Regions from separate parts of the Carboxydocella sp. ULO1 genome, predicted to be linked through region 4. Evidence: riboswitches for the same ligand, from Rfam matches in the RefSeq annotation. Region 4 holds a riboswitch; each other region holds the start of a gene.
The links. A riboswitch is a leader RNA that binds a small molecule or an ion and turns the genes downstream of it on or off. The one in region 4 is predicted to bind S-adenosylmethionine.
Positions count from the first base shown of each region.

Region 1: it holds a riboswitch for S-adenosylmethionine, as region 4 does, so the genes downstream of both, ULO1_RS13905 (methionine ABC transporter ATP-binding protein) here and ULO1_RS07175 (hypothetical protein) in region 4, are expected to answer to the same signal.
Region 2: it holds a riboswitch for S-adenosylmethionine, as region 4 does, so the genes downstream of both, ULO1_RS08475 (PLP-dependent aspartate aminotransferase family protein) here and ULO1_RS07175 (hypothetical protein) in region 4, are expected to answer to the same signal.
Region 3: it holds a riboswitch for S-adenosylmethionine, as region 4 does, so the genes downstream of both, ULO1_RS08285 (homocysteine synthase) here and ULO1_RS07175 (hypothetical protein) in region 4, are expected to answer to the same signal.

Region 1 is NZ_BDLQ01000132.1:90,795-98,077, reverse strand. Features, by position in the region: gene carB (carbamoyl-phosphate synthase large subunit) at 1-334, shown strand, start outside; gene ULO1_RS13935 (dihydroorotate dehydrogenase electron transfer subunit) at 353-1,132, shown strand; gene ULO1_RS13930 (dihydroorotate dehydrogenase) at 1,125-2,054, shown strand; gene pyrF (orotidine-5'-phosphate decarboxylase) at 2,054-2,782, shown strand; gene pyrE (orotate phosphoribosyltransferase) at 2,784-3,365, shown strand; gene ULO1_RS13915 (MetQ/NlpA family ABC transporter substrate-binding protein) at 3,399-4,241, opposite strand; gene ULO1_RS13910 (methionine ABC transporter permease) at 4,255-4,914, opposite strand; gene ULO1_RS13905 (methionine ABC transporter ATP-binding protein) at 4,904-5,932, opposite strand; SAM riboswitch class I at 5,996-6,102, opposite strand; gene eam (glutamate 2,3-aminomutase) at 6,173-7,283, opposite strand, start outside.
Region 2 is NZ_BDLQ01000058.1:61,591-68,873, reverse strand. Features, by position in the region: gene ULO1_RS08540 (tetratricopeptide repeat protein) at 1-742, shown strand, start outside; gene ULO1_RS08535 (sigma-54-dependent Fis family transcriptional regulator) at 753-2,321, shown strand; gene ald (alanine dehydrogenase) at 2,477-3,607, shown strand; tRNA gene ULO1_RS08525 (tRNA-His) at 3,702-3,777, opposite strand; tRNA gene ULO1_RS08520 (tRNA-Arg) at 3,788-3,864, opposite strand; tRNA gene ULO1_RS08515 (tRNA-Trp) at 3,888-3,963, opposite strand; tRNA gene ULO1_RS08510 (tRNA-Arg) at 3,971-4,047, opposite strand; tRNA gene ULO1_RS08505 (tRNA-Gly) at 4,056-4,130, opposite strand; tRNA gene ULO1_RS08500 (tRNA-Lys) at 4,313-4,388, opposite strand; tRNA gene ULO1_RS08495 (tRNA-Gln) at 4,399-4,473, opposite strand; tRNA gene ULO1_RS08490 (tRNA-Asp) at 4,481-4,559, opposite strand; tRNA gene ULO1_RS08485 (tRNA-Val) at 4,565-4,640, opposite strand; tRNA gene ULO1_RS08480 (tRNA-Glu) at 4,645-4,720, opposite strand; SAM riboswitch class I at 4,921-5,012, shown strand; gene ULO1_RS08475 (PLP-dependent aspartate aminotransferase family protein) at 5,094-6,242, shown strand; gene ULO1_RS08470 (PLP-dependent aspartate aminotransferase family protein) at 6,246-7,283, shown strand, end outside.
Region 3 is NZ_BDLQ01000058.1:20,380-27,662, forward strand. Features, by position in the region: gene ULO1_RS08275 (diguanylate cyclase) at 1-590, opposite strand, end outside; gene ULO1_RS08280 (DMT family transporter) at 757-1,200, shown strand; gene ULO1_RS08285 (homocysteine synthase) at 1,210-2,496, opposite strand; SAM riboswitch class I at 2,562-2,666, opposite strand; gene ULO1_RS08290 (SurA N-terminal domain-containing protein) at 2,741-3,304, opposite strand; gene rd (rubredoxin) at 3,359-3,517, opposite strand; gene ULO1_RS08300 (NAD(P)/FAD-dependent oxidoreductase) at 3,537-4,724, opposite strand; gene ULO1_RS08305 (FprA family A-type flavoprotein) at 4,750-5,964, opposite strand; gene ULO1_RS08310 (HD-GYP domain-containing protein) at 6,109-7,266, shown strand; gene ULO1_RS08315 (ABC transporter permease) at 7,263-7,283, opposite strand, start outside.
Region 4 is NZ_BDLQ01000034.1:28,187-35,469, forward strand. Features, by position in the region: gene ULO1_RS07140 (cell division protein FtsL) at 1-217, opposite strand, end outside; gene rsmH (16S rRNA (cytosine(1402)-N(4))-methyltransferase RsmH) at 246-1,178, opposite strand; gene mraZ (division/cell wall cluster transcriptional repressor MraZ) at 1,199-1,636, opposite strand; gene ULO1_RS07155 (bacteriohemerythrin) at 1,834-2,238, opposite strand; gene ULO1_RS07160 (histidinol-phosphatase HisJ family protein) at 2,308-3,111, opposite strand; gene ULO1_RS07165 (methylenetetrahydrofolate reductase) at 3,101-3,979, opposite strand; gene ULO1_RS07170 (methylenetetrahydrofolate reductase C-terminal domain-containing protein) at 3,992-4,237, opposite strand; gene ULO1_RS07175 (hypothetical protein) at 4,221-5,144, opposite strand; SAM riboswitch class I at 5,220-5,336, opposite strand; gene ULO1_RS07180 (hypothetical protein) at 5,402-6,451, opposite strand; gene ULO1_RS07185 (chromate transporter) at 6,454-6,999, opposite strand; gene ULO1_RS07190 (hypothetical protein) at 6,993-7,283, opposite strand, start outside.

The sequences.
Region 1 (7,283 bases), on a different contig from region 4:
TACGGGTGGTACCTGGCGATACTTACAACAAGCTGGATTGCCGGTAGAAAAGGTCAACAAAATCCGGGAAGGCAGCCCCCATATTCTGGACTACCTGCGGGAGGATAAAATCCAGCTGGTAATCAATACCATGACCAGAGGCAAGGTGCCCCAGCGGGATGGCTTCCAGATTCGCCGGGCAGCAGCCGAATATGGCGTCCCCTGTGCCACTTCTCTGGATACGGCCCGGGAGATGCTAAAAGTGCTGGCTGACCTTACCCGGGGCCAGAAATGGCAACTGGTCGCCCTGCAGGATTACCCGCGCCTGGGCCGAGGAGAAAGACAGTGGTATTAAGGAAAGGAGGTCAGTCCAGTGGCCGGGACCGGAGTATATAACGGGAAAATCCTGGAACACCGCCATCTCAATGATTATTACAGTCTTTTAACCATAGAAGTACCGGAAATCGCCATGTATGCCAAACCGGGACAATTTGTCATGGTAGCTTGCCGGGAGCAGGGGAGTCTGGATCCCCTGCTGCGCCGGCCCTTGAGCTTGCATAATATCCTCGCCGATGATGGGCAGATCCAGCTGCTCTACCAGCTACGGGGTAAGGGAACAACCTGGTTATGGCAGCGTAGACCCGGGGAAACTTTAAGCCTGCTGGGCCCGCTAGGCCGGGGCTTTCGTCTGCCTCCTGAGGTTAACAAGGCAGTGCTGGTGGGAGGAGGAATTGGCAATGCTCCATTGCTGCCCATTGCCCAGGTGCTGGCCCAGTTTGAGCTGGAAAGCCGCTTTTTCACCGGCGCCAGAAGCGAGGCCCATCTGGTAGGGGTGGAACCCATCGCTGCTCTGGGCATTCCGGTACATATTAGCACTGAAGATGGTTCCGTCGGTCGGCAGGGCCTGGTTACCGAGGAGCTGGCAGTTTATCTAGAACGGGAAAGGCCGGACTATCTCTATGCCTGTGGTCCTTTGCCCATGCTTAAAGCGGTAGTTAAACTAGCCCGGCAATATGGTATGGCCGGACAGGTTTCCCTGGAAGAGACTATGGCCTGTGGCATTGGCATCTGCCTGGGCTGTGACTGTGGTGGCAAAAAGGTCTGTAAAGAAGGGCCGGTCTTTGCCATCGAGGAGGTGGTGCTGAATGACTGAGCCCAACCTCACTACCAGCCTGGGGGCTTTGCAGCTGGCCAATCCGGTACTGACAGCTTCCGGTACCTGCGGCTTCGGGCTGGAACTCACTCCTTTCGGAGATTTGAACCAGCTGGGGGGAGTAATCCTGAAAGGCACTACCCTTACTCCCAGAGCAGGCAATCCAACTCCCCGTCTGGCAGAAACACCGGCCGGGGTTCTCAACGCTATCGGACTGGAAAACCCGGGGATAGAAGGATTGTGCCGGGATGTCCTGCCTCGGCTCACAGCTTTTCAATGCTCTTTTCTGGCCAATATTTCCGGCAATACAGTAGAGGAGTACGGGGAGCTGGCTGCCCGCCTGGAGCGAGAAGCGGTGATTGCAGCTATTGAAGTCAATGTCAGTTGTCCCAATGTCAAACAAGGGGGCATTATGTTCGGCACCCAGGCTGAAGCCCTGGCCGAGGTAACCAGAACGGTTAAAGCCCATACCACCAAACCGGTGATAATCAAACTTACCCCCAATGTAACGGACATCGTGGCTCTAGCCCGGGCTGCTGCTGAAGCAGGGGCTGATGCCCTTTCCCTGATCAATACCTTGCAGGGAATGGCCATTGATATCCGGCGCCGACGGCCGGTACTGGCCAATATTTTTGGGGGTCTGGCCGGACCGGCCATCAAGCCGGTGGCTTTGCGCTGTGTCTGGCAGGTTCATCAGGCTTTACCGGAAATGCCTCTGCTCGGTGGCGGAGGTATTATGAGCGGGGAGGATGCCATCGAATTTTTCCTGGCCGGTGCCAGTGCGGTCAGCATCGGTACTGCTACCCTGGTGGACCCCCGGGCTCCCTGGCGGATCCTGGCGGAAATCGAGGAGTTCTGCCGCCGGGAAGGGGTCAGGGATTTGGGTGAACTCATCGGGGCCGCCCACAGGAAGGAGGAATAATGGCCGTGGAAAAACTGATTCTGGCCCTGGATGTAGATACACTGGCGGAAGCCCAGCGCCTGGTCAGCCTCACTGCCGACTATGTAGGTATGTACAAAGTGGGGATGCAGCTTTATTATAGCTGTGGCCCTGAGTTGCTCAGCTGGTTTCGCCAGAATAACCTCAGAGTCTTTCTCGACCTGAAACTGCATGATATTCCCAATACTGTGGAACAGGCCAGCCGGGTTCTGGCCAGCTATGGGGTGGAGATGTTCAATGTCCATGCCGCCGGGGGACCAATCATGCTGAAAGCAGCTCTGGCCGGGGCTCAGGCCGGTGCAGTAGCAGGCAAGCGGCCACTGTTGCTGGCGGTTACCGTCCTGACCAGTTTTAGCCAGAGCGAATGGGAAGCCACTCTGGGGCAAAAAGAGGAAATCGGCCAGCGCGTCCAGGCCTGGGCCCGCCTGGCCAGGCAATGCGGCCTGGATGGCGTGGTAGCTTCTTCCCGGGAACTGCCTTTAATACAGCAAGCCTGTGGCCCTGAGTTCGTTACTGTTATCCCCGGCATCCGTCCTCTTTGGGCGGCAGCAGGGGACCAGCAGCGCATCATGACCCCGGCCCAGGCTCTGCGGGCAGGGGCCCATTATCTGGTGGTAGGACGGCCGATTACCGGCAGTGCTGATCCTCGCGAGGCAGCGCGCCGGGTGGCAGAGGAAATGGCTGAGGCTCTAGCAGAGGGAGGTAGATGAGATGTTAAGTCAGGCTGATGTGATTGCCATTTTCGAGAAATGTGGTGCTTTACTGCAGGGACATTTTTTGCTGACCTCAGGAAAACACAGTGACCGCTACCTGCAATGCGCCCAGGTTTTACAATACCCTGAATATACCCGCATGATCTGTGCCAGTCTGGTGGAACAACTGGGGGAAGAACCGGAAATAGATGTGGTAGTAGGACCGGCTATGGGTGGAGTGATCGTAGCTTATGAGATGGGGCGGCAGCTGGGCAAACGGGCTCTGTTCACGGAACGGGAAGAGGGGAAAATGCGGTTGCGCCGCAATTTCAGCATCAGGCCGGGAGAACGGGTGCTGGTGGTAGAAGATGTTATCACCACCGGCGGTTCTGTTCAAGAGGTTATTGATGTGGTCAAAGCGGCAGGAGGAGAAGTGGTAGGGGTAGCCGTTCTGGTGGACCGCAGTAACGGCAGGGCTGATTTTGGCGTACCCCTCTACAAGGCACTAACTGTGGCAGCAGTGGCCTGGGAACCGGAAGTCTGTCCCCTTTGCCAGGCCGGGGAACCGGCAGTCAAACCGGGTTCGCGGGGTTTAAAATGAGAGAGAGGTCCCGGATTTGGGACCTCTTTTCCTTTACAGGGGCAGAACTGCTCCCTGATACTTCTCTTCAATGAATTTCTTGATTTCCGGGCTGAGCAGGACTTCACCCAGAGCCTTGATAGCTTCCTTGTTCTCGTCCCCTTTACGAACAGCGATAATATTGCCAAAGGTTTGGGCAGCCTCACTGTTTTTGTCTTCAGAAACCAGGGCATCCTTACCGGCGTTCAAACCGGCCTCGACAGCATAGTTACCATTGATGACTGCCAGATCCACATCAGGCAGGGAACGGGGAATCTGGGCGGCATCCAGTTCCTGGATTTCCAGCTGTTTGGGGTTTTCGATAATGTCCTGTTTGGTGGCCTTTAAGCCTACTCCGGGCTTGACTTTGATCAGACCGGCCTTTTCCAGCAGGAGCAGAGCCCGGGCTTCATTGGTGGGGTCATTGGGCACTGCGATTTTGGCCTTTTCCGGCAGTTGAGCCAGGTCTTTGACTTTACCGGGGTAGATACCCATCGGCTCGAAGTGAACTTTGACGGTATAAGTCAGATCCAGCTTGTTTTCCTTACTGAAGTCCTCCAGATAGGGGACGTGCTGGAAGTAATTGGCATCCAATTCACCATTAGCCAGGGCTTTGTTAGGCAAGATGTAGTCAGTAAACTCCACAATTTCCAGCTTGATGCCTTTTTTCTCCAGCAGCGGCTTGGCTGCTTCCAGAATTTCCTTGTGGGGAACGGGGGTGGCACCTACTTTAAGTACTACTGTTTCTTTGGCAGCGGGTTGTTCAGCTGCCTTTTCCTGCTGGCCGCCACAGCCGCTGATTAATCCTGCCAGCAGGGCCAGACCGGTGATGAGAGTCAGAGCTTTGCGTTTGAACATTTTTGTTACCTCCTTATTTATGTTTTTTATTGTATAGCTTGGCAAGATAGTTGCCAAAACTTTGAATGACTTGGACCAGAATAACCAGCACCGCGATGGTGGCCAGCATGATCTCGGTCTTATAGCGATAATATCCGTATTTGACCGCCAGGTCTCCCAGACCGCCGCCGCCGACAAAACCAGCCATGGCTGAATAACCGATGAGGGTAATGGCTGTAATGGTGGCACCCAGAATCAGTGAAGGGATGGATTCTGGCAACAGGACTTTAAAAATTATCTGGAGCGGGGTTGCTCCCATGGCTAAAGCTGCTTCCACCAGGCCGCGGTCCACTTCTTTGAGAGATGTTTCGACCATCCGGCCGACAAAAGGAACAGCACCAATGACTAGGGGCACTGTGGCAGCAGTAGTGCCAATAGATGTTCCCACCAGTAACCGGGTCAGAGGGATAACTGCCACCAGCAGGATAATAAAAGGGATGGAGCGGGTGGCATTGACGATAGCTCCCAGAGTCCGGTTGAGGAGAGGGCTTTCCCAGATGTGTCCTTTTTCAGTTGTTACCAGGATTACTCCCAAGGGCAAACCAAAGATATAGGATAGTACCAGAGCGATGCCGGTCATATACAGGGTTTCCCCCAGGCCTACCCAGAGCAGTTGCAATTCATTAGAACTCATATTCCAGCACCTCCACCTTTAGCCCGGTTGTGTGTAAGTAGCTAAGGGCCTTTTCCACTTCTAGGGAGTCACCGCTGATGTCCAGAGTCAGGATGCCCAGGGGTTGTCCCTTGATATAGTCGATATTGCCGGCCATGATATTTACTGTTACAGCGAATTTTTGCCCCAGGGTGGCCACTATCGGTTCAGCGGCATTGACGCCGGTAAAGACAAGCCGAACCAGGCGGTGAAAACCGGGCCGGTGGACAATCTGCCGGTAGAAGTCTGATGGCAGGTCCAGCTGATACAGGCTTTCGATAAAGGCTCTGGTGGTCTCCCGGGTGGGGTGGGCAAACACATCCAGTACCGGGCCGGATTCGATAATTTCTCCAGCTTCCATGACATAGACGGTATCACAGATTTCTTTGATCACATCCATTTCATGGGTGATAAGTAAAATGGTCAGTCCCAGCCGCTGATTGATATCCAGCAATAATTGCAGGATAGACCGGGTGGTGGCAGGGTCTAAGGCTGAGGTTGCCTCATCGCATAACAGGACACTGGGATTGCTGGCCAGAGCCCTGGCGATGCCAACCCGCTGTTTTTGGCCTCCACTGAGCTGGGCCGGATAGTTGTCGGCCCGATCGGTCAAGCCAACCAGCTCCAGCAATTCATCGACGCGCTTTTTGATTTCCGCCCGGGGTACACCGGCGATTTCCAGGGGGAAGGCGATATTTTCCCGCACGGTACGAGAAGAAAGTAAGTTAAAATGCTGAAAAATCATGCCCATTTTGCGCCGGGCCTGGCGCAGCTGTTCACCCCGCAAGCTGGTAATCTCCTGTCCATCGACGACAATGGTACCTGAAGTCGGAGTTTCCAGCAGGTTGACACAGCGGATGAGTGTACTTTTTCCGGCACCGCTGTAACCGATGATGCCGGCGATTTCCCCTTTGGATACAGACAGGTTAATATTTTTCAGGGCTTGTACCGGTCCATTGGGGCCTTGAAAAACTTTACTTAGTTCAGTAATTCTGATCATTGCTACCTCTCCTGTGCTAAAAATTAAAGGCACCCGAGAGGTGCCTTTTTATACAGGTTACCTCTCTTATCTCTCAGGCAGTTTGCCTGCAGGAATTGGCACATTTCCGTCTCATAGACGGCTGTTGCCGGGTTTCATCGGGCCAGTCCCTCCACCTCTCTGGATAAGAGTCTTATCCCTATGCGTTTATCGTAAGCCAACGATAAATAAATTATCAGGTATTACAGGAAGTGTCAAGAGTTAAAACTCAATTTTTATTAATTTATTTTCCCAGGTACGTAAAATGGCATGATCTTTGGCTATTACTTTAGCGTAGTCAGGACTAACAGGGATTTTACCAAGACCACCTGGTGCGTTTACGATATACTGGGGAACTGCCAGGCCAGAAGTTTGGCCTCGCAATTGGTCAATAATTTTTATTCCTGTGGTAATGGGGACACTGAAGTGAGCTGTACCCAGTACTTTTTTGGGATGGAAGATATAATAGGGACGGATTCGAACCTTGAGTAACTCCTGGTTCAGCTTTTTCATGACATGAGGATTATCATTAATACCCCTTAATAACACGGCCTGGTTGCCCAGCACCACTCCGGCCTTAATCAGGCGGTCAATGGCCTGTTTAGCTTCAGGGGTGACCTCTCGGGGATGGTTGAACTGGGTATTTATATATATAGGCGGATGCTTTTCTAATATAGCGGCCAGCTCTGGAGTAATGCGCTGGGGCAGGGTTACCGGTGCCCTGGTGCCGATGCGCTTGATTTCCACATGGGGAATCCGATCCAGCTCGGTTAATAACCAGTCCAGACGGGAATCGGAAAGCAACAGGGCATCACCGCCGGTAATCAGCACATCCCGGATTTCCGGGTTTTTCCGAATGTAATCCAGGGCCTGTTCCAGCTGATCCAGGGCCAGATGGCGATCGATTGTACCGATATTGCGTCTTCGCTGGCAATGCCGGCAGTACATGGCACACTGGTTGGTAACATTGATAATTAATCGATCAGGATAACGCCTGGTAATGCCGGGAGCAGGGGAAGAGTATTCTTCACCCATGGGATCAAGTTCTCCTTTTTCATCCTGCAGTTCCTGGATTTGAGGGATGGCTTGCAGACGCACCGGATCATCGGGGTTGTTCCAGTCCATTACAGCCAGGTAATATGGTGAAATGGCCCAGCGAAACCTTTTTCCAATGGTGTTTAAATCAGCTATCTTTTTTTCGGATAAAGGAATAAATTGCGCCAGTTGCTCCGCTGTAGTAATACGGTTACTGATTTGCCATTTCCAGTCCTGCCAGTTATGTTCTGAAGCTTGAAATGCTGTCAGGATACGTTCCTTTTGCTGAAGGAATTGT
Region 2 (7,283 bases), on a different contig from region 4:
TAATTATGGCATGTATTTTCTTGAAGAAGCGGCCAGGGCTAATGAAAACAGCAAAAGGGAAGAAATGCTGGAAAAAGCGGAAGAATATTTGGAAAAAGCGATTTGTATTAAAGGGGACTGGGCTCTGCCCTGGTACCGTCTAGGGTTTGTTTATCGTCATCTAGGCGACTGGGCTGAGGCTAAAGAAGCCTGGCAAAAAGCCCGGGAGCTGGGAGTGCCGGCAGAAGTAGAGGCGGAGATTGAGCAATTAATCAATGATATCGATAGAATAGAACTGGTAGAATCCCAGTTTAAAAGCGGGCGAGCTTCACTGGCTCAGGGCAAACTGAAGCAGGCAGCTTTGCTGCTTCAACCCCTGGTAAAAAAATATCCCGACTGGTGGGAAGCAAAATACTACCTGGGGCTGACGTATCGTTATCTAGAGGAATATGATAAAGCGATTGCTGTTTTAAGCGAAACAGTAAAACAGGCTCCCTGGTTTATTTCCGCTTACAATGAGCTGGCTATGTGTCTTTTTGTCCAGGGAGAACTGGAAAAAGCAGCAGATTATCTCTGGTTGGCTATTGCTAAACAACCTAAGGATGCTGGTTTATGGACAAACCTGGGCCTGGTGTATCAGAAGCGGGGTCAGTTGGAGGATGCTGCTAAATGTTTCTATAAGGCACTGGAATTTAATCCTAAAGATGCCTTTGCTTTAAATTATCTTGCCGAATTGCCGGAAGAGTATCGCCGACCCTGCTAGGAGGGGAATTATGGCTATACTGCGATTTCGCATTGTCTACCAGGATCGGGTAGGGATTTTGTCTGATATAGCCAGGGAGCTTTCCCTGCAACAAGTTAACATCATTACTCTTGAACTTTCCCCCAATGTTATGTTTATGGAAGCGGAACTGCCGACGGGCCTGGATTTCAGCCGGATTAACCTGCTATTGCATAAGGTGGAAGGAGTCAAGGACGTCGAACTGATTGAGCGCATGCCCCACCAGGAACGGGAATGGCACTTACAGGCCTTGCTGGATTCCATCAGTGATGGTATTCTGGCTATCGATCAGGAGGGCAAAATCGTAACCATTAATCCGGTAGCGGAAACTATTTTCCGCATTAAGCGGCAGGAAGCTCTGGGCCGACCGGTAGCGGAAATTTTAAGCCCGGATATTCCCATGCTCAAATGCTTGCAGGATGGGCAGCCCTATTCCCATAAAGAAATGATTCTCAATACCAGGCGGGGGAGATTGCACTTCCTGACTACCGGACGTCCGATTAAAGATGAAAAGGGCCGGGTTATCGGGGTGGTAGCCAGTATCAAGGATATGAGTGAGGTCAGACAGCTGGTTTACTCGGTAACCCAGCCGCCAATGACCACTTTTGCAGATATTCTCAAGACCAGTCCCTCCTTGCGCCCCCTAATCGATTTGGCGCAGACCGTAGCCAGAGGCAATTCCACTATCTTAATCAGGGGGGAGAGCGGTACGGGGAAGGAACTGCTGGCCCGGGCCATCCACATGGCTAGCCGGCGGCGGGGCAAGCCCTTTGTCCCTATTAACTGCGCTGCCCTGCCTGACTCCCTGCTGGAGGCGGAATTGTTTGGCTATGGCGAAGGAGCTTTTACCGGGGCCAAAAAAGGCGGTAAACAGGGGCTATTCGAATTTGCACACCAGGGTACCCTTTTTCTTGATGAAATCGGAGAACTATCTCCCCATCTGCAGGCCAAGCTTTTGCGAGTATTGCAGGAAGGGAGAGTGAGAAGAATTGGGGAGCAAGAGGAAATTCCGGTAGATGTCCGCATCATCTGTGCTACCCATCGCAACCTGGAGGAAATGATTGGAAATGGGCGTTTTCGGGAAGACCTTTACTACCGTTTAAATGTTGTCCCTCTATATTTGCCCCCCTTGCGCGAGAGAAAAGAAGATATCCCCGGTCTGGTGAAAAGTTTTATTGAAAAGTTTAACCAGCGCCTGGACAAAAATGTCCAGGTCATTGAACCTCAGGCTCTGAAGCGGCTGGAGAGTTATGACTGGCCAGGCAATATCCGCGAGCTGGAAAATGTAATTGAAAGGGCTATGAATCTGGCAGCGGGTCCGCGTCTGCAGGAACAGCATATACTCCTGGAAAGAAATCAGGAAGTGCGCTCAACCCTTCCCAGAAACAATTTTGGGGAAATGCGCACTTTGGCTGAAATTGTTGCTGAAGTGGAGAAAGAAGTTATACGTCAGGCCCTCAGTCGGTATAAAAGTGGGCGCCAGGCGGCTAAAGCGCTAGGGCTATCTCACACTGCCTTGCAAAATAAAATCAAGAAATATCAGCTGGCCGATGGCAACTAATCTTGCCATCGGCAATTTTCGTTGCCATAATTGGAAACTAATATTGCCAAAATAAAAGAATGGGAACCGGGAACCTTATTAATAAGCTATTCGACAAATCGGCACAATTTTTGCAATAGTAGATGGTGCAGAAATTCAAGGGAGGTATGTTTTTTATGATTATTGGTGTACCCAAAGAGATTAAAAATAATGAAAACCGGGTTGCTATTACTCCGGCAGGTGTCCAGGCAATGGTAGCTGCCGGGCATAAGGTAGTAATTGAAAACAATGCCGGTGCAGGCAGCGGTATTAGCAACGAAGAATACATTGCTGCTGGGGCGGAAATTCTGGCCACTCCTCAGGAAGTATTTGCTGCTGCCGATATGATTATGAAGGTAAAAGAGCCCCTGCCGCAGGAATATGACCTTTTCAAAGAAGGCCAGGTCTTGTTCACCTATCTGCATCTGGCTCCCGAACCGGAACTGACCCGGGCCCTGCTGGCCAGGAAGGTAGTGGGCATTGCTTACGAAACCGTTGAGCTGGACAACCACACCCTGCCCCTCCTGACTCCCATGTCTGAAGTGGCCGGCCGGATGGCAGTGCAAATCGGTGCCCGTTTCCTTGAAAAACCCCAGGGTGGCAAGGGTATCCTGCTGGGCGGTGTGCCCGGGGTACCTGCTGCTGATGTAGTGATTATCGGTGGCGGTGTGGTAGGTACCAATGCTGCCAAGATGGCTATGGGTATGGGTGCTCAGGTAACCATTATTGACAAGAGCGCTGACCGTCTCCGTTACCTGGATGATATTTTCGGTGGCCGCATTAAAACCCTGATGTCTAACTCCTACAACATCGAACGGGCTGTGCGTTTTGCTGACCTGCTCATCGGGGCGGTTCTGATTCCGGGAGCAAGGGCGCCCAAACTGGTTACCGAAGAAATGGTCAAGCAAATGAAACCCGGTTCCGTAATCGTCGACGTAGCCATTGACCAGGGTGGTTCAGTAGAAACTATTGACCGGGTAACCACTCACAGTGATCCGGTTTACGAAAAACACGGTGTGGTTCACTATGCTGTAGCTAACATGCCTGGTGCTGTGGCCCGAACTTCTACTTTTGCCCTGACCAATGTTACCTTGCCGTATGCTCTGGAACTGGCCAACAAAGGCTGGGAAAAAGCTGTACGGGAAAGCAAGCCTCTGGCCCGTGGAGTTAATACTGTCGATGGTAAGCTGACCTATCAGGCAGTAGCTGAGGCTCTGGATCTGCCCTATACTCCTTTGACCGAAGTCTTACCTGGCGTACAACTCTAATAAAAAATAACAGCCCCCATCCCTGCGGATGGGGGCTTTAGGATTCGCATTAAAAAGGTTCGAACCTCCAACTTCGAACCTCGAACTTCGTATATGGGGTGACCGATGGGAGTCGAACCCACGCATGCAGGGGCCACAACCCTGTGCCTTAACCACTTGGCGACGGTCACCATAAATAAATGGCGCGCCCGGCAGGACTCGAACCTGCGACACTCTGCTTAGAAGGCAGATGCTCTATCCAGCTGAGCTACGGGCGCAGTCTATATGCAAATAAAATAAATGGCAGGGGAGACAGGACTCGAACCCGCAACCTACGGTTTTGGAGACCGCCGCTCTACCAATTGAGCTACTCCCCTACATAAATGGCGCGCCCGGCAGGATTCGAACCTGCGACCACCAGATTCGTAGTCTGTTACTCTATCCAGCTGAGCTACGGGCGCATGTTGTATGGAGCGGAAGACGGGATTCGAACCCGCGACCCTCGCCTTGGCAAGGCGATGCTCTACCACTGAGCCACTTCCGCATTTTTCGGCTTTTTATAAGCTTCGTCTGGCTGCGTTGCCGCCTGCCTCGTGGTCCTCGACGTACCTCCAGTACGCCTCCGGTGCCTCGCTTCAGCTTCCTTGTACTGCTCGTTTCTAATCAAGCTCAATGAGCAAGCTGACGATTTCGAACCTCGCACCTCGAACTTTGAACTTCGAATAGTGGTGAGCCATGCTGGACTCGAACCAGCGACACCCTGATTAAAAGTCAGGTGCTCTACCTACTGAGCTAATGGCTCACATTGGAAATGGCTGGGGTGGCTGGATTCGAACCAACGCATGGCGGAGTCAAAGTCCGCTGCCTTACCGCTTGGCTACACCCCAGCGGAGATGGCGGAGCAGACGGGATTCGAACCCGCGACCTCCTGCGTGACAGGCAGGCATCCTAGACCAGGCTAGACCACTGCTCCGCGTATGGTGGGCGATGACAGGATCGAACTGCCGACCCCCTGCTTGTAAGGCAGGTGCTCTCCCAGCTGAGCTAATCGCCCATGATGGTGACCCCTACGGGATTCGAACCCGTGTTACCGCCGTGAAAGGGCGGTGTCTTAGACCACTTGACCAAGGGGCCGTTACCGAACTCGTCAGCGACATTTGATAGTTTATCGCATTCCGGCCCACTCTGCAATGGCAAGTAGATTCGATTTTAATAGTTTATTCCCGACATTCTTATATTTTCTCCGAAATACAATGGAATATTCCTCGGCACAAAAAATTTTGCAGAAACTTTTATTGACAAATCCGATGGGAAAACTTAAAATTAAGAAGACGACCTTATCAAGAGTGGTGGAGGGACTGGCCCGATGAAACCCGGCAACCGGCTGGTAAACCAGCGTCCTGGTGCCAATTCCTGTAGATAAGGCGGTTTTGTGCAAACAAGACCTGCCTTGGGCAGGTTTTTTTCTTATCCAAAAGGATAAAGTAAATGGAGGAGGTAGAAGGAAATGCAGCTGGAAACTATTCTGGCTCAGCTAGGGGTTCGCAAGGATCAGGGGACAGGCAGTATTACCATGCCTATCTATCAAACGGCCACTTTTGCTCATCCTGCCCCAGGGCAATCTACCGGTTTTGACTATTCCCGCTCCGGCAACCCTACCCGGCAGGTACTGGAAGAAGCTATTGCCGCTTTAGAGGGCGGGTGTAGAGGTTTTGCCTTTAGTTCCGGCATGGCGGCTTTGACAGCAGTCTTTCAAATATTTAAGCCAGGAGATAGAATCCTGGTTTGTGATGATTTATATGGCGGTACCTATCGTCTGTTTGAACAAATCCTGCGTCCTCTCGGACTGGCCTTTACCTATCTGGATTTCAGTAATACCAGCGAGGCGGACTGGGAAAACTATGCAGGTCAGGATGTAAAGGCGGTATTTATTGAAACCCCTACTAATCCGTTGATGAAAATCTATCCTTTATCCCGCCTGGCCCAATTCTGTCAGCGGCATCAATTATTATTGCTAGTAGATAATACTTTTATGACTCCCCTGCGCCAGCGACCCCTATTGCTGGGGGCGGATATCGTTATTCATAGTGCCAGCAAATATCTGGGTGGGCACAATGATTTGATTGCAGGCCTGGTCGCAGTCAAGGACCCTGAGCTGGCGGAACGGGTGTATTTTTATCAGAATGCCTGCGGAGCTATACTGGGACCACAGGATAGCTGGTTGTTGCTGCGCGGCCTGAAGACTCTGGCGGTGCGGCTGGAACGGCAGGAGCAAAATGCAGCCGGAATAGCTTCTTATTTAAATAAACACCCGAGGGTAAGAAAAGTCTGGTATCCTGGCCTGGCAGAGCATCCGGGAAGAGAGTGGCATTTTGCTCAGGCCAGCGGGCCAGGAGCTATGGTGTCTTTTGAAGTGGAATCAAAGGAGCTGGCATTAGAGGTCTTAAGCAAAATCAGACTTATTTCGTTTGCGGAAAGCTTAGGCGGAGTAGAATCGCTGTTGACTTATCCTGAAACCCAGACCCATGCGGATATCCCGGAAACGGAGAGAAGGAATAGGGGTATTACTGATTGTTTGTTGCGCTTATCAGTTGGCCTGGAGCATCTGGAAGATTTGCTGGCAGATCTGGAACAAGCTCTAGGCGGGGAGGTATAGAAAATGGAACGCGATTTAAAGGAAAAAAGTCTTTACGTTCATGCGGGTCCGCGGGGTGATAAATATACAGGTGCCGTAAATGTCCCTGTTTATCTCACCAGTACCTTTGACCAGGAGGAATTGCCTGCTCGCAAACCCTATGAATACAGCCGGGGCCAGAACCCTACCCGGGAAGCTCTGGAACAGGCTATTGCCAGACTGGAAGGGGGTAAATACGGTTTTGCTTTCAGCTCCGGGATGGCGGCTATCTCTACAGCTCTCTGTTTATTCGCGACCGGGGAGCATGTACTGGTGACGGAAGATTGTTATGGTGGTACTTACAGGATTTTGACCAAATTCTTTGCCCGCTATGGGGTGGAATTTGATTTTGTGGATACTACCGATCTGGAACAGGTAAAAAAGGCGATAAAACCCAATACCAGAGGGATTTTTGTGGAATCGCCCAGCAATCCCCTGATGCGGATTACCGACCTGGCGGCTTTGAGCCAGCTGGCCCGGGAAAAGGGGCTGATTACCCTGATTGATAATACCTTTGCTACCCCTTATTTGCAAAAACCCCTGGCGTTAGGCATTGATGTGGTGATCCACAGTGCGACCAAATACATCGGGGGACATAGTGACCTGCTGGCGGGTCTGATTGTGGTCAATGATGAACAGCTGGCCCGGCAAATCAAGCTGGTTCAGATGGCCTTTGGGGCAGTTCTCAGTCCTTTTGACTCCTATCTGACCTTGCGGGGGCTAAAAACCCTGGCTATTCGCATGGAACAGCAGCAAAGCAACGCCCGGGAACTGGCCCTCTGGCTGCGGGATAGAAAAAAGGTGAAAAGGGTGTATTATCCCGGCTTCAGCGACCATCCCGGTGCGGAAATTCACCAGCGCCAGGCCCGGGGACCAGGAGCAGTGATCACCATTGACCTGGGCAGTGAAGAAGAAGCCATTGCCTTTATTAATTCTACCAGCATTCCGGTCATCGGGCCTAGTTTGGGCGGAGTAGAAACCATTATCACCCATCCTTTTTCCATGTCCCATGCCGGTATTCCG
Region 3 (7,283 bases), on a different contig from region 4:
ATAACAAAGGTTAAAATAAAAACCAGTAAAATTTCGGTTTTCAGTTTATCGACCAGATTTTCAATGGGTTCAATAGTTCGCCAGACAAAGACATGACCAATTATCTGGTCATTACGGATCAGGGGACGCACAATCATCTGTACACCATTTTCAGTAAAAAGGTGTTCTTCCCAGATGTTTTTGTTTTCCAGCTGATGTACCCTGCGCAATAACTGGCGCAAAAACAGTTCTCCGCCCGGCGGTTCCTTTACCGCCACCAGCCAGTCCCGACCTTCCACATGGTAGGCTGCTCCCATCTCATCTGCGCTGCCTACCAGCTCAGCCGTGACCAGCCGTTGCAATTCCGCCTTGAGTTCCTGCCACTTGGTCCCTTCGGCAGCATTAATTACTCCCAGGCGGGCCATGATCATTTCAAAATCCCCTTCTATTTTTTTGTCCAAATGCAAGGATATCCGTTTAACCTGGTCCAGCATTTCGTCTTCAATCACTGATTTAGCCCGATAGACCGCCAGCCAGCCCGTCAGACCACAGGAAAAGAAGACAAGCACCGCTAGAATCAGCGTTAACCTGGTCCTCAGATTCAGTTTCATCTCCCCAAGCCCCTTTCTCCGCTATGAGCCCGAGTTATTCTGCCTGCTATCTAATAATTTATTTGTATTCTCCCTGCTGCAAAAAAATCCTCTTTTTACATAAAACATTACATTAATAGCCAGAATAATAAATGTAATTATCTTTTTCGACACGGGAGGGGAGATAATGAGCAATTGGACTGCACTGTTGATTCCGGTGGCAGCCGGGTCCCTGATGGCTGTACAAGGGGTACTTAACACCCTGCTCAACAAAAACCTCGGCCTCTGGCCTGCCACCCTGCTGGTACATTTGCTGGGACTGGCGGGAGTGGGGGCGGTGCTGATTTTTACCGGTACCGGTTTTCCAACCTGGGGGAAAATCAGTACAGTCCCCTGGTATGCCTATCTGGGGGGTTTTATCAATGTAGCCATTATTGCTACCGTCGTGCTGGGCATTAGCCGCCTGGGGGCCATTTCCGCCACTACAGCAATTATCGTCGGCCAGGTCAGCACCGCCGCCTTGCTGGATTATCTGGGCCTGGCTGGTCTTACGCCCAAACAGCCCCACTGGACCCACCTGGCCGGTCTCTTGCTCCTGGTTATCGGTGCCCGTCTATTACTGCAAAAATAAGTCCAGGCCTTAGGCCTGGGCTTTTTGCAGGGCCTGATCCAGGTCAGCGATCAGGTCATTGACATCTTCCAAACCAATGGAGAGACGGATCATTTCTTCCGTTACCCCGGTTGTCAATTGCTGTTCCGGAGTTAATTGCTGGTGGGTGGTAGAGGCCGGATGAATGACCAGGGATTTGGCATCCCCTACATTGGCCAGATGGGAGAATAATTCAAGGCTATCGATAAATTTCCGACCTGCCTCCAGACCGCCCTTAATGCCAAAGGTCAGGATAGCTCCCTGGCCCCGGGGCAGGTATTTTTGTGCCCTGGCGTATTCCGGGCTGCTTGCCAAACCAGGATAGTTAACCCATTCTACCAGGGGATGCTGTTCCAACCAGCGGGCTACTTGCAGGGCATTGCTGCTATGCCGCTCCATGCGCAGGGACAGGGTTTCCAGACCCTGCAGGAAAAGGAAGCTGTTGAAGGGACTCAAGCAGGAACCCAGATCCCGCAATAACTGCACTCTGGCCTTAACGATATAAGCCAGCGGTCCCAGGGCTTCATGGTATTTCATCCCATGGTAGCTGGGGTCGGGTTCAGTCAGACCGGGGAATTTACCACTGGCCGACCAGTCAAATTTGCCCCCGTCAATAATGACCCCGCCAATAGAAGTCCCATGGCCTCCGATAAACTTGGTGGCCGAATGGACCACTATATCCGCTCCATGTTCTATGGGCCGGCAGAGGTAAGGCGTCCCCAGGGTGTTGTCCACAATCAGGGGAATCCCGTTTTCATGGGCGATTTCCGCCACCCTTTCTATATCCAGCACATCCAGGCGCGGGTTCCCGATCAGTTCTCCATAAAGGGCTTTGGTCTTAGGGGTAATAGCCTGTCGGTAATTTTCCGGATCCCGGGAGTCGACGAAAATCACCTTGATCCCCAGTTTAGGGAGGGTGTGGGCAAACAGGTTATAGGTCCCGCCATAAAGGCTGCTGGAAGCTACGATTTCATCACCGGCCTGGGCCAGGTTAAGGATGGAGAAAGTGATAGCCGCCTGACCGGAGGAAACAGCCAGTGCCCCTACTCCTCCTTCCAGCTGGGCCATCCGCTGTTCAAACACATCAGTAGTGGGATTCATAATCCGGGTATAAATATTGCCCGCTTCCTTCAGGGCAAACAGGTCGGCCGCATGCTGGGAATCACGGAAGCAATAGGATGTAGTCTGATAAATGGGCACAGCCCTGGCTCCAGTAGCAGGATCAGGTTGTTGCCCGCCATGAAGTGCAATCGTATCAAAGCCTGGTTTTTTGTTCATTATCCTTTCCCCTTTCTTGAAAAAATTAAAAGCGCCCGAGAGGCGCCTGGCATAACCATGCTTCCCTCTCATCTCTCAGGCTTTTGCCTGCAGGATTTGGCACATTTCCGCCTTCAGGCGGCTGTTGCCGGGCTTCATCGGGCCAGTCCCTCCACCACTCGCGATAAGAGTCGCCTATTTATTTGTGTAGTATAACAATAGCATGTATATCTAAGTATGTCAATATAGTTAGTGGGGATTATATTTAAATTTCTTGCAATATCCGTTCCACTACCTGATCATTAATACGGATCTTCGCCTTTTTTTCCACCTCTGCCAACCTTTCCTGCAGTTTATCCTCCCCGCCCCAGTATTGCACCAGCTTCTGTCGTGTCAGCTGGAGCCGGTTATATTTGTGCATCGCCTCCACTGTCAGCCCCCGGGCCTGCATTGTAGCCTGGAAGGTGGCCTCATCGGGAAAATTGGCCCGGATTTCCTTGATAACCGCCTCTACTTCCGCATCAGTAGCTATCAGCTTTAGTCTGGTCGCCTCCTGCATTAATAAAGTTTCCCTGACCAGGTCAGCGATTACCTCTTCCCGGAGCATGGTCAGGGCATGCTCCCGGCTGGGCCCGTTAAAATCCGTGCCCTGAGCCGTGAGGACAAACTTTTTCTTCTCTACCCGGCGTTCAAAGTCAACGGTGCTGATCTTTTCGCCGTTCACTATGGCCGCCGTTTTATTATCCAGCTGCGGAGGAGAGGTAGTCTGTCTGGCACAGCCAGTAATGATGACCAGCAATACAATTACAAGCAACAATAGCTTGCGCATACAATCTAATCCTCCTTGCCAGAAAGGCCCCGGGCTTTCCCGGGGCCAAAAGCCTTACTCTTTTTCGAAATCTTCCTTGCCAGCGCCACACATGGGGCAAACCCAGTCTGCCGGCAGAGCTTCAAAAGGAGTGCCAGGAGCAATCCCATTATCCGTATCCCCAACTGCCGGGTCATAGACATAGCCGCAAATAACACAGACGTATTTTTCCATAAGAACATCTCCTTTCTTTTTATCCCTGTCCCAGATCCGCCAGAATCCGGGAAAAATCTGCTTCCGGATCCGTTTCCATGCCTTTTTCCACCGCCCGTTTTAACTGCCGGGCCAGGCCCTCATCTCCAATGACTATGGCACCAGTGAGCTGACGGCCCTGGAAACACAATTTGCAATAAAAACCCTCTTCGTCTGCCTTGACTTTCTGGCTACCACTCTCAGCCCAGTTGCCTATGGAGAAGACGGACGTGCCCATGACTTTAAGAATCGATGGCGGCGGCACCTCTACATATTTTTCCTCAGCGCCAGCAGCATTCATCCCGGCTACCCGCCCCTGAGCCTGAGCCACTGGCCACAGCCCCCAGACCTGGCCATTGTATTCCGCCACGTCCCCGCAAGCCCAGATTTGGTCCAGGGAAGTGCGAAGAAACCGGTCGACCACAATGCCCCGCTGGCAGGCAAGTCCGGCAGCCTGGGCTATTTCCAGATTGGGCCGTACTCCAGTGGAAAAGAGAATAAAATCCGCCAGCAGCTGTCGGCCATCAGCCAGTTGCAAAGCTTCTACTTTTTCCGTGCCGGTAATGGCCTGGGCCTGGGCAGCCAGCACCAATTCAATCCCCGCTCTCTGGGCAGCCCGGTGGAGGTAGGCTGAAGCTTTTTCATCCACCTGGCGAGGCAACAAACGCGGATTGTGTTCTAATACCGCCACCTGAATACCGCGCTGACTGAGAGTCCAGGCCGCTTCCAGCCCCAGCGGTCCCCCTCCGATGATGATCCCTTTTTGGCCTGGCCGGGCGAATTCATTGATTCGTTGGGCATCCTCAGCCGTGCGCAGGGTAAAAACTCCTGCCAGCTGATTGCCCGGTACCGGTGGCAAAAAGGCCCGGCTTCCGGTGGCTATAATCAGGGATGAATAGGAAAGGACACTTCCGTCTTCTAACCACACCTGACGGGAAGCGGGATCAATCCTTTCCGCCTTTATTCCCAGCCTTAGCTCCACCCCCATTTCCTGATACCAGGCCGGAGGTTTTAACAAAAACTTTTCTACCTCAAACTCCTGGCCCAGAAGAAAGGATAGGCGCAAACGGTAATATGGTAGGTACTTTTCTGCTGCAACCAGAACAACCGGTTGCTCTTTATCCTGCTGGCGAATGCCTTCTATGGCACTAACAGCAGCTACCCCGCCGCCCAAAATTACTATTGCCATCGGCCATACCCCTTTCCCATCTCCTCTAGCGACCGGTTTCATCTTTGCCCAGGCTTTGAGCAAAGGCCACCCCGAACTCAAAACAGTCCCTGAGTTCCTTCTCACTGGGTTTAAAGTTGACCCGCAATGCCGGTTGCACTACCTTGAGGCCCAGGGCACTCATCCGTTCCTCCAGCATTCTGGTTGCCTCCCCGCTCCAGCCATAGGAACCGAAAGCGGCAACAGGTTTGTTCTTATTCTTGATGGGACATACCACCGAGAGCATATCCCAGGCGGGTTTGACAGCATCCCTGTTAATGGTAGGGGAGCCGACCAGAAAAGCCCGGGCTCGTTCTATTTTTGTCTTCAACTCGCTCAGCGGTATTTCGGTAATATCCACCACTTCTACTTCACAGCTATTGACACTGGCAATCCCCCGGGCGATCTCTGCCGCCATCGCCTTGGTGTAGCCATAAGCTGAAATATAGGCGATCAACACCGGACCCTGGTGCTGCTCTGCCAGCAATTGTTTGCTCCACTGTTCATAGAGGTCAACAATTTCCCAGCCCTTGCTGCGCAAAACAGGACCATGTCCAGGACAGAATACATCTATGGGCAAATTGCGGATTTTATTGATGGCCTCCAGTACGTAGCTGACGAAAGGACTCATGATTACATCATAGTAATAACGCAGGTCAGAACTGAAATCCCCGACCAGGTCATCGAAAATCAGCGGGCTGCTGTAATGGCTGCCAAAACTATCACAGGTGATCAGCACTTTGTCCTCGGGAATGTAGGTATACATAGAATCCGGCCAGTGCAGGAAGGGGGCCATAATAAACTGCAGGGTTTTCCCTCCCAGGTCTATAGTCATGCCCTCTTTGGCCTCAATCGACGGAAATTCCCGGTTGGTAATGGCTTTCAGAAAGCGCAAAGCAGATTTGGACCCCACCACTTTGGCATTAGGAGCCAGGTCCAGCAGAGCAAAGACGCTGCCAGCATGATCCGGTTCAGTATGGTCAACGATAATATAATCAATATCAGCAGGGTTCACTACCTCTTTCAGCCGGGTCAGGTATTCGGAGAAAAAGCGCTCCTTGACAGTTTCAAATACCGCTATCTTTGCCCCTTTGACAACATAAGAGTTATATGTAGTGCCATGGGCTGTTTCCATCACAATATCAAATACCCTTAAATCCGGATTGAGGGCCCCTGCCCAGTAAATCCCTTCTTTTATTTTGATCGCTCCAACTCTATCCATTTAAAATACCCCCTTGCATTTGAGCTTATTAGGAATTATTATTAGTTATATCATATTACAAAAATCATAGATTGTCAAAAGTTTTTATGTTAAGATATTCTTCATCAGGCAGCAAATACCTGCAAAGGAGTGGCAAAAAAAAAAATGGATAGCTGGAAAGTATCTTTGTTCACTTTAATCAGTACCTTCTCCCTGGCCCTGGACCTGGCGGAAAACAAAAAACTGGAGCACGCCCAGCGGGTAGCATATCTGGCCTTACGCACCGGCGAAAAACTGGGACTTGCTCCTGACCGCCTGCTCCTGGTTTTTTATGGCGGTCTGCTCCATGATATCGGCAAAATCAATGCTCAGCTCCCGGTAGAATCTCACCCTCTGGCCGGGGCCCGCTGGTCCGCCCAGCTTCCTTTGTTAACTGAAATCGCTCCTATTATTGCTGCTCATCACGAAGCCTGGGATGGCAGCGGTTTCCCACTGGGCTTGAGCGGTGAGGAGATTCCCATAGAAGCCCAGCTCCTTTTCCTGGCCGATCAGATTGAAAACCAGTTTGGCCAGGACTATGACCTGCTACCGGTGCAGGAACGGATTGTCGCCTTTGTGGAAAAGGAAAAAGGCAAACGCCTGGCTCCTGTAGTAGCCGATGCCTGTCTGGAACTTTTGCAGGAACCTCGTGTTTATTATGACCTGGCCCATCGCAATTTAGCCCAGGCCATCCGCCGCCGCAGCCAGGTTTTTGAACAGGATATCCAGCTAGCATCCCTGGAACATTTAGCCCTCCTTTTCGCTGACCTGGTGGATGCCAAAAGCCCCTATACCGCCACCCACAGCCGCCGGGTTGCCAATACCGCCTTCTACCTGGGCCAGGCCCTGGGCCTGCCAACCGCTCAGTGCCGTCAGCTCTATCTGGCTGGTCTCTTACATGACCTGGGCAAGCTGGCTGTCCCCTCGGCTATCCTGGATAAGCCAGACCAGCTCACCCCCCAGGAATACAGCCGCATCATCGCCCACGCCTATTATACCGAACGGCTGTTGATGGAAATCCCCGGTCTGGAGGAGCTGGCCTTCTGGGCCGCCGCTCATCACGAAAAACTGGATGGCAGTGGCTATCCTTCCCGTCTGCGGGCAGACCAACTGCCCTTGCCCGCTCGTATCCTGGCAGTAGCTGATTATTATCAGGCCCTGGCTGATGACCGTCCCTATCGGGCTGCCCTGCCCAGGGAAAAAATTTACCACCTCTTGCGCCAGGAAGCGGTTGCCGGCCGCTTTGACGCCAGGGTGGTAGAGGCTTTGCTCAATCTCTTTTAATCCAGCCGTTTACGGAA
Region 4 (7,283 bases):
GCTGTTTCTGCAACTGGTCCAGCCGGTAGCCGGCCTGAGCCAGCATGGCATAACGATAAGCGGCCACTAATCCTAAAATAAACCCCACCATGACCACCGTCAAGAGCAAAGCGACATTTTCTTTCTTTCTTTTTCTGGCAACCGGTCTTTTTGCGGGCCGTTGTCTGGTCGCCTGCTCGGCATAATGGAAATCCACCCTCTCCTTCGCTACCAACAATTTATTCAACCTCCTGTCCCTCTATGACTTAAATTTTTTCCGCCACCCTTAATCTGGCACTGCGGGCCCGCGGGTTCTCTGCCACTTCCTCCGCCGAAGGCTCAATTGCTTTTCCGATCAGCTTGACTTCCGGCTGTTTTCCACAAACACATACCGGCAACTCCGGCGGACAAACACAGGTCCGGGCCAATTCGGCCAGGGTTTGTTTGGCTATTCTATCCTCCAGGGAGTGAAAGGTGATCACCGCCACCCTGCCCCCGGATTTCAACATCCGCACCGCCTGCAACAGGGCAGAGCGGAAATTTTCCAGTTCATTATTGACAGCTATCCGCAAAGCCTGAAAAGTCCGTTTGGCGGGATGGGGCCCCCCGGTCCTGGCTTTGACCGGAATGGCTCTTTTGATCAGTTCCACTAGCTGTCCGGTAGTTTCTAACGGCCGGTTTGTGCGTTCCCGCACAATCAGGGCGGCAATTTTATTGGCCCAGCGTTCCTCTCCATATTCTCTGATGATCCGGGCGATTTCCGCCTCCGGCCATTCGTTCAGTAAATCACGAGCGCTGATTGGCTGAGTCGGGTCCATGCGCATATCCAGCACGGCATCATGCTGGTAGGAAAACCCTCTTTCCGGCGTATCCAGCTGATAGGATGACACTCCCAGGTCAAAGAGGATGCCATCCACACCTGTATAGCCCAGCTCCTGCAGTTTCTCCTCCAATTTCACGAAATTGGACTGAACCAGGGTTACCCGTTCACCGAATTCTTTCAGCCTTTCCCCTGCTGCCCGGATGGCCGCCGGATCCTGGTCAAAGGCCACCAGTTTGCCAGCGGGCCCGGTTCTGAGCAGTATCTCCTGGCTGTGGCCGCCTCCTCCCAGGGTACAGTCCACATAGACACCCCCTGGTCGCAGGTTCAGGGCCGCCATGCATTCTTCCAGTAACACTGACTTGTGTCGAAACTCCACTGCTGTCAGCTCCTTTGTCCCTAAATTCCCAAATCCAGGTCTACGATTTTTTCAGCAATTTCACTGTAGGAAGCTTCGGCTTCCTGACTGTATTTTTCCCACAGTTCCTTGCTCCATATCTCCACCCGGCTGGAAACCCCCAGGAATACCACATCCTTATCCAGTTTGGCATATTCCCTCAGGTTAGCCGGCAACAGGATCCTCCCCTGCCTGTCCACTTCACATTCAGTAGCCCCGGAAAAGAAAAAACGGACAAAGGCCCTGGCATCAGCCCGGGTGAAAGGTAAGGCTTTCAGCTTTTGTTCTAAGATCTGCCATTCGTTCATGGGGTAAAGAAAAAGGCAATTGTCCATGCCTTTGGTGGCGACAAAGCGATCTCCCAGGCCAGTCCTGAGTTTGGCGGGAATAATCAGCCGGCCTTTGGGATCGATGGTATGATGATATTCCCCCATGAACATCCATTTTCACCCCACTTCGCCACCACAACTAACCACTTCTCACCACTTTACTCCACTATATTCTCTATTCATTGCTTTTTTCCTGCTGCTGGCTGAAAAAAAGTCCCAAAAACTTTTAATCACTGCTACATAAAACAGCGGGTTCCATGCTTTTAGACCGCACAGAACCCGCTGTCCTCAATTAATGTTTTTCTTCTTTACTTCCCTTTTTGCAAAAATTCGCCGATGGCTTTATCCCGTTGACTGATGTGTTCCCGCAACCAGTCCACCACCCGGCGCTGTACCGCAAGAACCACCATGGTAGAAGGACCTTCCCGGTTAAACTGCTCTTTCAGTTTGGCAAAATCCTGAATAAAGGCCTGATGCTGGGCCAGGTGTTCATTAAAAGCGGGATAGTTGTGGCTCTGCATCAGTTTTTCTTCAGCGGTAAAGTGCACCACCACATAGTCTTCGAGAAACTTCAGGATATTGCCCACTTCTTCCTTACCCTTCCCCTGGGACATGGCGGTTAACAGGTTATCAATGCGGCGAAACAGTTCCTGATGTTGCCGGTCAATTTCCGCTACTCCTACCGCCAGGGCTGGCGTCCAGTTTACTGCCATTGTCTTCACTCCCCCCGGTTTTATTAATAATGATTACCATTCGACAGAATTCGTGAATTTCCTCTTTATCTATAGAGGCTGCAAAAAAATTTTTCTTGACTTGAAGAAGGCGATTTCCCGATATCCTACCGCTTTCAACAGGTCTATCGCCTTATCCCAGTTATATCCTACCTGCTCCGGCTTGTGGGCATCGGAACCAAAGGTGACCGGCACGCCAGCCCGGGCGCAGCGGGCCAGAAAATCGGCATCCGGAAACTGTTCCCTGGCCGGTACCCGCCAGCCGGCTGTATTGATTTCCACTGCCACCTGGCATTGGGCCAGGATTGCCACAGTCTCATCATAGAGGCGATACAACTGGCTGGGCCGGGGTGGATCAAACTTCTTAATCAAATCAGCATGGCCGATGATATCGAAAACCCCGGCCAGGGCCGATTCCTGGATCAGGCGATAATATTCTTCCCAGTATTGTTCCGGATCCCGCCGGTTATATTCCTCCAGTTGCCGGGGATCATCAAAGCCCCAGTCATCCAGGAAGTGTACCGAGCCGATGATATAGTCCCAGTCATAACCAGCCAGGGCTTGCAGGAGCCGGGGTTTACAGCCCGGCAGGTAGTCAGCTTCTATGCCAAGGCGGATGGAGATACCTGAATATCTTTGTTGCAATTGCTTAACCTCTGCCACATAGCCGGGTAACTGGGCAAAGGTCATGGCGATTTCCGGATCCCGTTTGGCTTCCGGCAACCAGTACATGGGCAGATGATCAGCAAAGCCTATTTCCGCAAAACCACGGGCCAGGGCTGCCTCTACATATTCTTCCATCCTGCCGCTGGCATGGCCGCAGCGGGCGGTGTGAATGTGATAATCAACCTTCATGTTCTTCTCCCTCCAGACGGGCCAGCAAAGTGGGCAAAGCCCGCAAGGTATTGACCGGCATGATGTGGATACCCGGCACCAGGGTTCTGAGCTCGCGGATGAGCTCAACAGTTATGGCCAGCCCCTCCGCCAGAGGGTCTGTTGCTTTTTCCAGGGCGCGAATCATAGCCGGGGGCACCTGAATGCCGGGAATGTTGGCATTCATAAAATGCGCCATCCGGGCGGAACGCAGTGGTATCACCCCGGCCAGGATGGGGACGCCCAATTCCCCCGCCTCTTGCAGGAAATCCGCCAGGATGCCGGGGTCATAGATGGCCTGGGTCTGGACAAAGGCTGCCCCGGCCCGGATTTTTTTCTGCAGTTTCCAGATCTGCATTTCCCTGAGTTCCGGGGCCGGGTTGACCACCGCCCCCAGAAACAAATCCGGTACTCCCTGCAAGGGTTCACCGTTTAAGGCAAAACCCCGGCGCAAATTGTCAGCAGCAGCCAGCAATTGGACCGAATCCAGGTCAAAAACCGGTTTGGCGCCAGGACAGTCCCCCACCAGCGTATGGTCCCCGGTTAGCAGCAAAAAATTGCGCACTCCCAGAGCTGCTGCCCCCAGGATTTCCGACTGCAGAGCCAAACGGTTGCGATCCCGGCAGGTAAACTGGCAAATAGGTTCCAGGCCAGCCTGAAGCAAAAGAGCGGCCATTGCTACCGGGCTCATGCGCATGACCGCTCGCTGGTTATCGGTGATATTATAAGCTGTAACTTTCTCTTTGATAGCAAGGGCCAGCTCCAGCACTTCCTGAAAAGCAATCCCCCGGGGCGGGGGCAACTCAACCGTTAATACCTGACGCCCCTGAGCCAGTTTTTGCTGCAACAAGGCTACCTCTCCTTATCCGTAGAATTTCAAATTGATGCCCGCATTCGCTGGCAGAGCAACTGCAGCGGTTTTGGCTTTTTGAAAGATCAGGGCCCAGCCGCAGCGGCGGCTGCCCACCTCGCACTGGCCGCCCGGCCTGGTGCCCCCACAGGGCCCGCTGTTCAAGCCTTTGGCACAGGCTCGCACCGGACAAATGTCAAAGGTCTGCTGCTTGAGACAGGTCTGGCAAAGCTGACAGGATTTAGCGGGCTGCGGCATTGCTCTGGCCCCCCCTTTTCTTTTCCTTGCCCCAGGTAGCCAGGCTGATCAACACCGGAGTATCATCCCGACCACAGGCACAGGGGGAAGTGGACCAGATACCTTTGAGCTGGCTGACATATCGGACCAGGGGCCAGGCCTGCAGGCGCAGGCTGGTCAGCAGCAGTCGGTTGCCAGGAGACTGCTGGGCCAGAACATGTTCATGCAACCAGTGGATACTGCCCTTTTCACAGGTAATGGCTGCCGGGAAGGGCAACCAGGCTGGCTGCACCAGAGCCGTTACCTCCCCGTTGCTGATTTGCCGCGCCTCCTGGATGGCCTCCGCCAGGCCCCCTTCTTCCCCTTCCAGCCAGACCAGCAACAGCCGTTTCAGGGGCAGCCCATAGAGGTAAGGCAGTTGCTCCTTTCCCATGATCAGCACGGTGGGTTCCTTGCCCACCAGGGTGGAGGCCAGAGCCCGGGCTTCAATCAACACCGGTAAGGCTCCCAGCCGTTCCAGGGCCGGAACGGCCCAGTCCAGCAGGCCCGGCAGGGGCGGGCAGATTACCACCTTATCCCCTTTGCCGATACCGGCAAATTGAAAGAGAGTCTGGTAGGCCTCAATCCCCTGTTCCTTGTCCTTGCTGGTATAGGGCACCAGCCGGCGGCCACCCCGGCCATCGGTAACGGTGATCAACCCATTCCAGTATTCTTCTTCAGTCAGCTGAATTCCTTCCGGCCAATCATCTATTTCCACCTGGGGCCAGCGGCCAAATACCTGCCAGTCGGTCAGGTCCTTGGGATGGAGTTGCCAGCGATCCCAGAGCTGCCGGTACCAGGCACTGCGGCTGTAAGCATACCAGCAGGTTTCTCTGGCCAGCAACTGTTGCAGCCCCTGAATTTTTTGCCATTGGTTCTGTTTTCTCATCGTCTGCACCCCTTTCCCGAAAACAAAAAATCCTCTCCTGCAGATAAGCAGAAGAGGACATAAATAGCCTTCTTCCTCTTATCTGTCAGGTAAACACCTGCAGGAATTGGCACATTTCCCATCCGTCGTCCCCAACGCATGGGCTGTTGCCGGGTTTCATCGGGCCAGTCCCTCCACCTCTCTGGATAAGAGTACGAATTCCTATGAAATTGTTTACAAAGCTATTTTATGCAGATCAGGGGAAAATGTCAACTGTTTTAGAAAATTTTTTCCGCCAGCTCAGCTGTTATATGGTAAACCTTTTCCGCTGCTGCCACAGACAGGGTTCCTGTGCCACAGCTGGGAGTCAGCCAGCTCCGGGGCAGCACCAGTTCCCGGTCCAGTCCTCGCTGTTCCAGGGCTGCCAGCACTTCCTGCCAGCGGGCCAGCAGGGACTCTGCGGTCTCAGTCTCAATCCGGGGAGAAGTGGGTACCAGTCCCCAGGCCACTTCCCCACCTCGCTGGAAATAGGCCTGCAAAGCCGGTATATGTACCAGCAAGGAGGTAAGATATTCATAGGCATCAAAGAAGAGAATATCCAGCGGGCATTCCATCACCATGGACCAGTCCGTACCGGCACAGCAATGCAGACCGGTTCTTCCGCCCTCGGCCTTGATGGCAGTCATAACCGTGGTCAAATCCTCCTTGATGCCTTCCCGGGTCAGGGTAATGTGGGTGGATAGCCCTAGAGCATAGATACCTGGATCATCCACCGAGACTATTACCGGCAACCCCGTTTCTTCCCGCAAAAAACGGGTCTGCCAGCGGGCTCCCATTTCACAGGCCTTCAGGATCACGTCCCTCAACTGCTCATCATAGTAAGCCGCCCGGCCATCGGGTTGCAAGAGCTGAAAGCCGATGGTAATGGGGCCACTCAGCTGGCCTTTTACTCCCTGGGCCTGCCAGTTGCCAGCCTGAATGGAACGGACCAGGGCGTAAAGGCCGCTGGCACTTGCTTCCGGCAGGGCAAAAGCGGCCAGAGCCCTGCTCTCCCCCTCCTGAGCTGCCAGGTAAAGTTCGTAGAAATCCGCCAGACGCAGGGCAAAATCTTCCCCGTCGGTAGCAAAAACCAGTTTTGTACCTCTTTTTTCTACCAGACCCAGTTGGATGAGCGGGGAAACATACTGGGGTACAAACTCCTCCTGCCAGCCCCGGGCGGGAAATTGCGGCCAGTGCGGCCAGTCTCCCATATATTTTTGGATTAATGCCAGTCCTGCTTCAATCTCCTGATGGGGCAAACTGCCGATTCCTGTTACTTTTACTGCCATAACTACCGTCCCTCCTTAAAAAGTCCCACTTGCAGAAAAAAACCCAGGGCCATACTAACTGAAATCACCCAGGCCGGGTGGATTTTAAGCCAGAGCAGGGCCAGCAGGGAAGCAGCCGCAATTATCCAGGTGAACTGGTCGGGAAAGGCATTTGCTCCCATTTCCCAGGCTGTCTGAATCAGCAGCACAACCACCACGGGCCGTACCGCCTTCAACATCCCTGCAATCCCCGGGTGATGGCGATAACGCCAGAAAAAAGCCCCCAGGGCCACCACCGCTACGGCAGTGGGCACCACTACGCCAGCCAGAGCAACAACCGCCCCCCACCAGCCGGCCATTTTATAACCTACATAAGCTGCCATCTTGGTGGCAATAGGTCCGGGCAGGGCATTGGCCATGGCCAGCATATCAGTGAATTCCTCTTTACTCATCCAGTGGTAATTTTCCACCACTTCCTGCTGGGCCAGCGGAATGGCTGCCGGGCCGCCACCATAGCCGAAAATGCCTACTTTAAAAAAAGCCAGAAACAATTGCCAGATTGTCAGCATAATTTGCCCTCCCCCAGGCACTTGCCTGCAAAGCTGTGATATTTTTGCCAGAATCCGATGCCATCCATGCTCAGTGCAGAAGCGATGGCTTCCCAGAGATTGGCCCCCGGACTGAGGCCAGGTGCCAGACAGGGGTAAAGATAGTATAAACGCCCGGCAAAAGGCGTTAAATCCCGGGGCCTGACAGTGCTGGCCAGGATCCGGGCCTGCGGCCAGTGTCCGGCTCCCTTTTGCAGCAAATGGCTATCCCCGGCCAGCCAGTCAAAAGTCCGCGGGCCCAGGGG